DNA from 2 places in the Bacillus sp. S10(2024) genome. Region 1 is predicted to be linked to the other one. Evidence: predicted binding sites of a transcription regulator. Region 1 holds the regulator's gene; the other holds the start of a gene.
The links. Region 1 encodes LexA, which represses DNA repair genes until DNA is damaged. Its sites were predicted from a motif close to CGAACATATGTTCG; they were not measured.

Region 1 (5,493 bases):
TGTTCCACAGGATCCATTTTTATTTAATGCAAGTATAAGAGAAAATTTGCTAATGATTGAACCGGATGCAAGTGAAGAACAAATTTGGGAGGCGCTGGAGTTTTCAGCAGCAGCTGAATTTGTAAAAAGGCTTCCGCAAGGGCTTGATACATTCATTGGAGATCGTGGAGTTAGACTTTCTGGAGGGGAACGGCAACGACTTGTGCTAGCGCGTGCTATTTTACGAAAACCTTCGATTCTCGTTTTAGATGAGGCTACAAGTGCCCTAGATACGGAAAATGAAGCGAAAATTCAAGCTGCGCTAGAAAGATTAAAGGGAAAGATGACCATTATCGTTATTGCCCACCGTTTATCAACGATACGTAATGCCGACCAGGTGATTGTATTAGATAAGGGAGAAATCGTTCAAAAAGGAGCCTTTATCCAATTGGCGAAAGAAGAAAGAGGTATGTTTAGTAAGTTGCTAGGAAATCAGGTAGAAGTTAGCGTCTAGAGATAGTAGTTATTTGGAAACCTGCTGGCGGGATTTTCATCAGTGGGGAATGCTCCCCGCTGATGAAAATTTCACTTTATAGTCTTTGCTTTGTAGTATTAAACATTTTTGGAAGAGTTACGAACCGTGCTCCATTAGATGTGAGATCAGGAATAAACCGGTCAAGAGCGTCTACGGAACCTTGTAATTTCCCCCCTGGTGCAGTGTGTTGTAAGAGGATACTTCCAGGAAAAGTATTCCCTAATACTTTGTTAGTAATTTCCTGGGAATTTAAGCCTTTCCAATCTAATGTATCTACACTCCATTGAATAATCATAAAGTTCTGTTCAGTAGCCCATTTCATTTGATTTTCATTTATAATCCCGTAAGGAGGACGAAAGAATTTAGGGGAGTATCCAGTTAGCTTTTGTAATATTTTTTCTGTTTTTAACATCTGTTCATGATATTGCTTATCATCTATTTTATTTAAATTAGGATGATTATAAGTATGATTTCCTACGATATGTCCTTCATTAACGATGCGTTTTACAACTTCGGGATATCTTTCAGCATTTTCTCCTAATAGAAAAAAAGTCGCCTTTACACCATGTTTTTTCAATTTATTTAATACTTGAGGCGTGTAAACGGGATCTGGACCATCATCGAATGTGAGAGCGACTTCGGCCTTGTTATAAGGTCCTGCAAACGCATATGCATATTTTTCTACCCATGAAAAAGGAGTCCATGAGCCCCTAACTGTCTGACTTTTTTGTAATATAGGAACGGTCTCCACGTAATGTAAAGGATAAAATCTATTTTGAACAAGAGGATAAAAATTTTTAAAAGAGGAAGTGGTACATGGAATATTGTAATAAGGACCATATTGACAAGGCACTACGATTTGAGTTGGGTAAAAATCGTACATCATTAAAATCCCTCCATAAAAAAGATAACAATCTCTTTAAAACTTTTATATGTTAATAATTGCGGTTTGATTAGGAAAGAATGGAGAAGTCTTCGATGAGCGGAAATTTGTTTTGTTTTGGAAAAAACCGGAACAGTACCTTGTAATATTCAATACTAAATGATATATTATTAATAATAAGGTACCTTGCATTGAATAGTACTAGATGGAGAGGAGTATTGCTTTTGAATGTTCAATTTAAAAAAGGGGTATTGGAGCTTTGTGTTCTTGCGCTTGTAAAGAAACGAGATTGCTATGGCTATGAATTAGTTCAGCAAATTTCAAATAAATTTTTAATATCAGAAGGATCAGTGTATCCTTTGCTACGTCGTTTAACGAAAGAAGGGTACTTTCAGACGTATTTGAAGGAATCATCGGAAGGACCTCCGCGTAAATATTATCAGTTAACAAATCAAGGCACAGAGCAGCTTTATGCACTTGTGACAGAGTGGCGTGATTTTGCAAGAGGCGTACAAGAAATTATTGAAGAGGTGTAGAGAATGACTAAAGAGGAATTTTTTCAAGAATTATCAGAACACCTTAGAAAACTACCAGAAGAAGAACGAAACGATATTTTATATGATTACAGAGAACATTTTCAATTTGGAATAGAAGAAGGGAAAACCGAAGAAGAAATTATAAAAGCACTTGGTTCTCCTAAGACAATTGCGAAGGAAACGTTAGCGTCTCATCGTATAGAGCAGGTGAAGCATAATCCAACTTTTTCTAACGTAGCAAGAGCAATTGTAGCAATTATTGGACTTAGTTTTTTAAATTTGGTTATTGTGTTAGGTCCGTTAGTAGCAATCGGGAGTCTTATTTTAACGCTTTGGTCAGTTAGTGCTGTATTTGTTTTCTCACCGCTACTTCTGTTAGCGAAAATTGTTTTCGCTCAAATTTTTATTTTATCGGATGTATTTGCCTCTATTATACTCTTCGGTGTTGGTTTACTTTTAGGGATTGCTGCGTATTATTGTACGATTTGGTTTAAAAGGTTTTTTGTTAAGTACGCCAATTGGAATTTAAAAGTAATTAAAGGAGAGTAGATAAGATGAGAAAAATTGTGCTGCTAGCAATTATTTGTATTGCGATTGGAGGAATCGGTTTATTTTTTACAAGTTCAGCCTTTTTTATAAAAACTGCGAATGGAACAGCAGAAACAAAGAAATTGGAACAGAAACAATTTAAAAATGAGCAAATTAAAAACATTCATGTTGACATAGATGTTGGAGATGTTGTGATTGAAAAAGGTAAGACTGATTTATTTGCAATTCGGTATAGTGGCAATCAGGAAAAGCGAAAATTAGACGTAAATGAAAACGGTGAAGTGCTACAAGTGGAAGTGAAAACGAACAAGAAACATATATTTGACTTTTCTTTTTTATCATTTGATTTGAAAGATGAAAGCTTAACGGTTATTGTGCCTGAACGCATATATAATAAAATTGAAGCAGAGACAGCAGCAGGAACGATTCATGTGCAAAATATTCAAGGTGAAGATATATCTGTGCATTCAGCAGCGGGCGATGTGGAAATGAAGGAAATGAAAGCGCAAAATGTAAATGTGTCATCTAGCGCGGGAAAAGTTGTTCTTCATAAAGTAGAAGGGAAAGTGCGTGCAGATGCGGCAGCAGGAAGTGTAGAGATAACGCAGCATAATCCAGAGTATAGTGTTGAGGCGGAGTCGGCAGCAGGAGATGTCAGTATTCAGTTGCAGGGAATGCCGAAAGATGCTGTTGTGAAAGGTTCTTCTAATGCAGGAAAAGTACAAATTTTCGGGAAGGAAAATAAAGAAATTACTTTAGGTAACGGAAAGGTGCAGATTAAGGGGGAAACAGCAGCGGGTTCTGTAAAAATTGTGGCGAATTAAAAACAGACCAAATTTGGTCTGTTTTTAATGTAAATGACGATAGACACCAATTACTTTTCCAATAACAGAAACGTTATCTAAAATAATAGGTTCTAAAGAAGAGTTTTCAGGCTGTAAGCGGAAATGATCTTTTTCTTTGTAAAAACGTTTTACCGTAGCTTCGTTGTCTTCTGTTAAAGCGACAACGATTTCACCATTGTATGCAGATTGTTGCTGGCGAACAACAACTAAGTCTCCATCAAAAATTCCCGCTTCAATCATACTGTCTCCAGAAATGCGCAACATAAATACTTGATCTGAACCCGAAACGAGATTCGCCGGAAGTGGAAAATGTTCTTCTACACTTTCAACTGCTGTAATTGGTAAACCAGCTGTAACTTTTCCGACAATCGGTACGTGAACGACTGGTTGCGTATCTGCTTGGATAGTGTCGTCTCCTAAAATTTCAATCGCTCTCGGTTTTGTTGGATCGCGGCGAATGTATCCTTTTTCCTCTAAGCGAGATAAATGTCCGTGCACAGTAGAGCTAGAAGCAAGGCCGACTGCTTGACCGATTTCACGTACGGAAGGTGGATAACCTTTTTCTTGAACTTTTTGTTTAATGAAGTCGAGAATGTCTTGTTGCCGTTTCGTTAACTTCTCCATGTTTTTCACACCTCGTTTTCTATAAATTTTCTTGTTTTTATTATAACATGCAAGAAAACATTCTACAAACGTAAGTTCGAACGAAAGCGGGATTTATGGTACACTATGATGTAAGAAGTGAGATAGAGAAGAGGGTATGAAATGAATGCGATTATTTATGCACGTGTAAGCACAACGAAAGAAGCGCAGGAAACATCATTAGTACGCCAAAAAGATGAATTATTGCATTTAGCTAAGCTGTATGAAATGAACGTTGTTAAAGTAGTAGAAGAGAAAGCGAGCGGATATAGCATAGAACGAGATGGTATTTTGGAAGTGTTAGATACCATTCGTGATGAACATGTTGATGTGCTCCTTATTCAAGATGAAACGCGTCTTGGAAGAGGAAATGCGAAAATCGCTTTAATGCATTGTTTGAATAAAGAAAGGATTAAAGTATATACACATGCACATAATGGCGAATTACAGCTTTCTGATTCAGATTCAATGGTGCTTGATATTATTGGTATAGTAGAAGAATACCAGAGAAAGATTCATAATTTAAAGATTAAACGAGGAATGAAACGAGCTGTAGAAAATGGATTTCGGCCCGAAAAAAACTTAAAGAATCGACATTTAAGCACAGGTCGTGAGAAAAAAGAGGTACCTATTGAAGAGATTGTTCGTCTGCGCCGTAATGAGTTAACATTTGAAGAAATTGCAGCAACGCTCCGTGGTTTTGGTCATAATGTATCAAAAGCTACGGTACATCGCCGATATGTAGAGTATACGAAGCAATTGCTTGATAAACAAGAGTAACTGTTGTATGATAATAATCAGTTTTTAGTAGAAAGGGGATTCGAGATGCTAAGTCACGAACTCATTGAACGCATTAATTTCTTAGCGAAAAAAGCAAAAACAGAAGGTTTAACGGAAGAAGAGCAACGTGAGCGTCAATCGCTCCGTGAACAATATTTAAAAGGTTTTCGTCAAAATATGTTAAACGAATTGAAAGCAATCAAAGTCGTTAACGAAGAAGGTAAAGACGTTACGCCGAAGAAGTTAAAAGAATTAAAAAAACAAGATAAAGCAAAGTTAAATTAAAAGATGGGCGCAGCCCATCTTTTTTTAGTTTGATAGGAAAATTTGTTATTTAACAACTTTCCAATTATGATTAATTGTCGCTTTGATTGTTTTTCGTTCTAGTATGTAATTGGCAATGAGCTCAGACATATCAATTGATATATCTTTTATAATGGGCTTATTTTGAAACATAACATAATTTCCGCCGCCGCTTGCACGATAATTGTTCATGACAACGTCATACTCTTGATGCAAGTTAATAGGAGCCCCTTCATATTGCAAGGAAACAACTTTTTCCCCAACTGGTTTTGAAATGTTTAATATGTATGAAATTCCTTCCCACATATCGTAATTATAATGCTGTGTTTTTGGTTCGATATATGCAGGGTTTACAATGATATTTCCATCTGTATCTAACGAGAAATATTCAGCAGTTAGCTCAAGTGCTTCTTTTATATCTTTTCCTGTAACACGAACAAC
Region 2 (5,493 bases), 3.2 Mb from region 1:
GAGATTTTTCATTAAATTTGTCATGATGATCAAGCATATTGGGATTAAACCTCTTTTCTTTATTTTTGATACATTGTATTCCTTAAATAGAAAACACGTGTGGACAATGCGTGACGAGCTAGTTGTTCGTTTAAGTTGAAGATTGAGCTAGATGGATTTGACGTATGTCACTATAAAAAGAAGCTGCTGTCCTTAATGGACAACAGCTTCTTTGCTATCCCGCTCTAATAAGCGGTAAATAAAAATGGAAGTTTCACTTTATCCCGCCCAAACAGCCGGTAAGAAGTTAGGTAAGGAAGAGAGACAAACAAACCGTCTGTAAGGGCCCGATTGGTTCAACTAACCTTCTGGGGAAAAAACGCTCCCAGAAGGAAGTTTCACTTTAGGCAACGTCTTCTTTTTGACCATCTCTCAACGTACTATTTTTATAACCATAGCTGAAATATACAACTAATCCGATAATTAACCAAACGACAAAGCCGATCCATGTTGTTGCTGGAAGTTGTAATGTTAAGTATCCGCAGAATAGAACTGCTAATATCGGAACTAATGGTACGAATGGTACTTTAAAGGCACGCGGCAGGTCTGGTTGTTTTTTGCGTAAGATGATAACGCCGATTGATACAACGATAAATGCGAATAATGTACCGATGTTTGTTAATTCTGCTAGCTTGTCCAATGGAACGAATCCAGAAAAGAAAGCAACCATAGCTGCTGTAATCCAGCTGTTCATAACTGGTGTTTGTGTTTTTTGGTTTACACGAGAAAGTGCTTTTGGTAGTAAGCCATCACGACTCATTGCATAAAATAAACGAGTTTGTCCATATAGCATAACGAGTAATACTGTTGTAATCCCAGCAATTGCTCCTAAAGAGATAAGTCCAGCAACCCAATCTTGATGAATATATTGCAAAGCATATGCAACAGGATTCTTTACGTCTAATTGGTTGTAGGGAACGATTCCTGTCAATACTAATGAAACAACGATATATAAGATTGTACAGATTGCCAAGGAAGCAATAATACCAATTGGCATATTACGTTGTGGATTTTTTACTTCTTCAGCAGCTGTTGATACAGCGTCAAATCCGATATAAGCAAAGAATACAGTTGCTGCTCCAGTTGTTACGCCAGAGAAGCCAAATGGCATGAATGGCGTCCAGTTCTCAGGTTTTACATAGAAAGCACCAACGCCGATGAATAGAAGAACAACAAATATTTTGATAGCTACCATAATAGCATTGAAGCGAGCTGATTTTTTTGCGCCTCTTGTTAATAAGAATGTCATGATGAAAATGATACAAATTGCTGGTACGTCTACGTATGTGCCAGCCGCCGGATTATAAGCGCTTGTTAAAGCGTGTGGCAATTTAATCCCAAATCCAGATAATAATCCTTGGAAATATCCTGACCAACCAGATGCAACGGCTGAGGATGCCAATCCGTATTCTAGAATTAAGTCCCAACCTAAAATCCAAGCAATAATTTCTCCAAATGTTGCATAGCTGTAAGTGTATGCACTACCTGACACCGGTACAGTTGAAGCGAATTCCGAGTAACATAATGCCGCAAATACGCAGGCTAAACCGGATAAAATAAACGATAAAATAAGTGCTGGTCCTGCATGTTTTGCTGCTGCAACGCCGGTAAGAACGAAGATACCTGTTCCAATAATAGCGCCGACTCCTAACATTGTTAAATCAAATGCGCCTAGTTCCTTTTTTAAAGAAGCGCCTTTCTGCTGCGATTGCGCTAGTAGTGCAGAAATCGATTTTTTTCGAAATAGATCCATATAAGCTCCCCCACCCTCTAGTTGTTAAAATATTCTGAACTTTAAGTTCGATTTGTCGTATAATGTCGAATCTTTAAACGTATTGTAATATGAAAAGTGGGTGTTGTAAATACAAATTTTTTAGAAAATTCTACCTATACAAAAAAGATGAATTTCTTGTCGATATTTGTATAGGTGTTTTTGTTGCTACACTAAGTTATTTCATTTTGAATGGTAGTATAAAGCGGAACTTCTTACTGCCCGCGAATAGCGGGATAAAGTCAAAATGGGCTGGAGAGGATTAAGATGAGAAAAGGAATTGTCTTATTGTGTTTTTTATTCTATATAGGCGGTTTGGTGGGGTGTTTATCCTCTGTAAAAACGGGAAATCAAAAAAATGATGAAACAAAGGTTGATAAAAAGAGTGATATCATCGTAAAAATAGGTGGAGAATCTAATTTAGATAAGTTTCAGCAGTTTCTAACTCATGTGAAAAATGGCAAAGCTGATAAAGTTCGTATTGTATATTATACAGATGAAGGAGATCCGATTTTTCAAACGTTAGATTATGATGGAATCAATATAAACTATCTTTTTGATGATTCCAACGACAAATTTGGAGGAAGTCAAAAAGGGAAAAAAAGTGATGTGTGTAAAGGGATTATGAAAGAAAAAAGTGATGAAGCTGTAAGTTATAAATTAAGTGAATGTAAAGGAAATCGTAAGAATGTGAGCTATTTTTTGCTGGAGGTACGTCATGAATAACTGTAGGAAGATGCTAAGTAAATAAGCATCTTTTTTGTTGTTATATATTGAATTTGTAGAAAGGGTGTCGAATTGTTTATCGAATACTTGTTCGTTTTTTTGGTTTTTTTATAGGCGTTCGTGTTAAAATGAAAATACAGATTTTTTACGAGGAGGGCGGATTTATTTGGAACATCAATTTGAAATTGTCTCAGAATATTCCCCGCAAGGTGATCAGCCAAGAGCGATAGAGCAGCTGGTAGCTGGGATTAAAAATGGTAAGAAACATCAAGTGTTGCTTGGAGCGACAGGGACGGGTAAGACATTTACGATTTCAAATGTTATTAAAGAGGTGAAAAAGCCAACACTTGTAATGGCTCATAATAAAACGTTAGCAGGACAGTTATACAGTGAGCTCAAAGATTTCTTTCCGAACAATGCAGTTGAATATTTTGTTAGTTACTACGACTATTATCAACCGGAAGCGTATGTACCACAAACCGATACGTTTATTGAAAAAGACGCACAAATTAATGATGAAATCGATAAATTGCGTCACTCAGCGACGTCGGCTTTATTTGAAAGAGATGATGTCATTGTTGTAGCGAGTGTGTCTTGTATTTACGGTTTAGGTTCTCCAGAAGAATATAGTGAGCTTGTTGTTTCTTTGCGCGTTGGTATGGAGAAAGATCGCAATCAATTGCTTCGTGAACTTGTTGATGTGCAGTATGGCCGTAATGATATTGACTTCCAGCGTGGGACGTTTCGTGTGCGCGGTGATGTAGTTGAAATCTTCCCTGCATCTCTTGATGAGCATTGTATCCGAATTGAATTCTTCGGTGATGAAATTGATCGTATCAGAGAAGTAAATGCATTAACAGGTGAAGTATTAGCAGAACGTGAGCATGTGGCGATTTTTCCGGCGTCTCACTTCGTTACACGCGAAGAAAAAATGAAAGTCGCTATTGAAAATATTGAAAAAGAGTTAGAAGAACGCCTAAAAGAATTAAATGATAACGGTAAATTGTTAGAAGCGCAGCGGATAGAGCAGCGGACGCGTTACGATTTAGAAATGATGCGCGAGATGGGCTTTTGTTCAGGGATTGAGAACTATTCCCGTCATTTGACACTCCGTCCAGCTGGTTCAACACCATATACATTGTTAGATTATTTCCCTAAAGATTTTCTCATCGTGATGGATGAGTCGCATGTATCAGTGCCGCAAGTACGAGCAATGTACAACGGTGATAAAGCGCGGAAACAAGTACTTGTTGATCATGGATTCCGTCTGCCATCAGCACTAGATAACAGACCGCTTATGTTTGAAGAGTTTCAAGAGAAAACGAATCAAGTTGTGTATGTATCAGCAACACCGGGTCCATATGAACTTGAACATTCACCGGAAGTGGTGGAACAAATTATTCGTCCGACAGGGCTATTAGATCCGAAAATTGATGTAAGGCCAATTGAAGGGCAAATTGATGATTTACTAGGAGAGATACAAGACCGGATCGCGAAAAATGAGCGTGTATTAATTACGACATTAACGAAGAAAATGTCAGAGGATTTAACAGATTATTTGAAAGATGTTGGGATTAAAGTAAACTATCTTCATTCTGAAATTAAAACGTTAGAGCGGATTGAAATTATTCGCGATCTTCGCCTTGGCAAGTTCGATGTGCTTGTCGGTATTAACTTACTTCGAGAAGGGCTCGATATTCCAGAAGTATCGCTTGTAGCAATATTAGATGCAGATAAAGAAGGATTTCTTCGTTCAGAGCGCTCGCTTATTCAGACGATTGGTCGTGCAGCTCGTAATGCAAACGGTCATGTTGTGATGTATGCAGACCGAATTACAAAATCGATGGAAATTGCAATGGAAGAAACGAAACGTCGTCGTCAAATTCAAGAAGCATACAATGAAAAGCATGGTATTATACCGAAAACAATTCAAAAAGAGGTGCGCGACGTGATTCGTGCAACGATGGCTGCGGAAGATACCGAAACGTATGAAGCAGCACCACCTAAGAAAATGACGAAAAAAGAACGAGAAAATGTAATTGCAAAAATGGAAGCGGAAATGAAAGAAGCTGCAAAAGCGCTTGATTTTGAGCGGGCAGCTGAGCTTCGCGATTTATTATTAGAACTAAAAGCAGAAGGGTGAAGGCAATGAGTAAAGATTTTATCGTTGTAAAAGGTGCGAGAGCCCACAACTTAAAAAATATAGATGTCACCATTCCGAGAAATCAGCTTGTTGTTGTAACAGGGCTATCTGGTTCAGGGAAATCATCGTTAGCGTTTGACACGATTTATGCAGAAGGGCAACGTCGATATGTAGAATCGCTATCGGCGTATGCACGTCAATTTTTAGGGCAAATGGATAAACCAGATGTTGATGCAATTGAAGGACTATCGCCGGCCATTTCAATTGACCAAAAAACGACGAGCCGTAACCCGCGCTCAACCGTTGGAACAGTGACGGAGATTTCCGATTACTTACGCTTATTATTTGCGCGTGTGGGGACTCCGATTTGTCCAAATCATGGAATTGAAATTACATCGCAAACAATTGAGCAAATGGTAGATCGTATTTTAGAGTATCCGGAGCGTACGAAGCTACAAGTGCTCGCACCGATTGTATCGGGGCGTAAAGGTGCGCATGTAAAGCTATTAGAAGATATTAAAAAGCAAGGGTACGTTCGCGTTCGCGTTGACGGAGAAATGCTTGATGTATCAGAAGAAATTACGTTAGATAAGAATAAAAAGCATTCTATTGAGGTTGTGATTGACCGGATTGTGGTGAAAGAAGGAATTGCTGGTCGCCTTGCCGATTCATTAGAAACGGCTTTGAAGCTTGGTGAAGGCCGCGTTTTAATTGATGTGATTGGAGAGGAAGAGTTGCTGTTTAGTGAGCATCACGCTTGTCCGTATTGCGGATTTTCTATTGGTGAACTGGAGCCGCGCATGTTTTCTTTCAA

Region 2: uvrB (excinuclease ABC subunit UvrB) is a predicted target of LexA. The motif match lies at 2,617-2,630, and genes of this name have one in related genera.

The regions. Positions count from the first base shown of each region.
Region 1 is NZ_JBFLUR010000002.1:668,059-673,551, forward strand. It holds gene AB1280_RS03425 (ABC transporter ATP-binding protein) at 1-493, shown strand, start outside; gene AB1280_RS03430 (peptidoglycan-N-acetylglucosamine deacetylase) at 570-1,397, opposite strand; gene AB1280_RS03435 (PadR family transcriptional regulator) at 1,622-1,933, shown strand; gene AB1280_RS03440 (DUF1700 domain-containing protein) at 1,937-2,482, shown strand; gene AB1280_RS03445 (DUF4097 family beta strand repeat-containing protein) at 2,488-3,306, shown strand; gene lexA (transcriptional repressor LexA) at 3,331-3,951, opposite strand; gene AB1280_RS03455 (YneB family resolvase-like protein) at 4,093-4,749, shown strand; gene AB1280_RS03460 (DUF896 domain-containing protein) at 4,795-5,034, shown strand; gene AB1280_RS03465 (bifunctional metallophosphatase/5'-nucleotidase) at 5,080-5,493, opposite strand, start outside.
Region 2 is NZ_JBFLUR010000002.1:3,855,474-3,860,966, forward strand. It holds gene AB1280_RS19585 (exosporium protein D) at 1-37, opposite strand, end outside; gene AB1280_RS19590 (amino acid permease) at 383-1,792, opposite strand; gene AB1280_RS19595 (DUF4362 domain-containing protein) at 2,078-2,536, shown strand; gene uvrB (excinuclease ABC subunit UvrB) at 2,703-4,679, shown strand; gene uvrA (excinuclease ABC subunit UvrA) at 4,685-5,493, shown strand, end outside.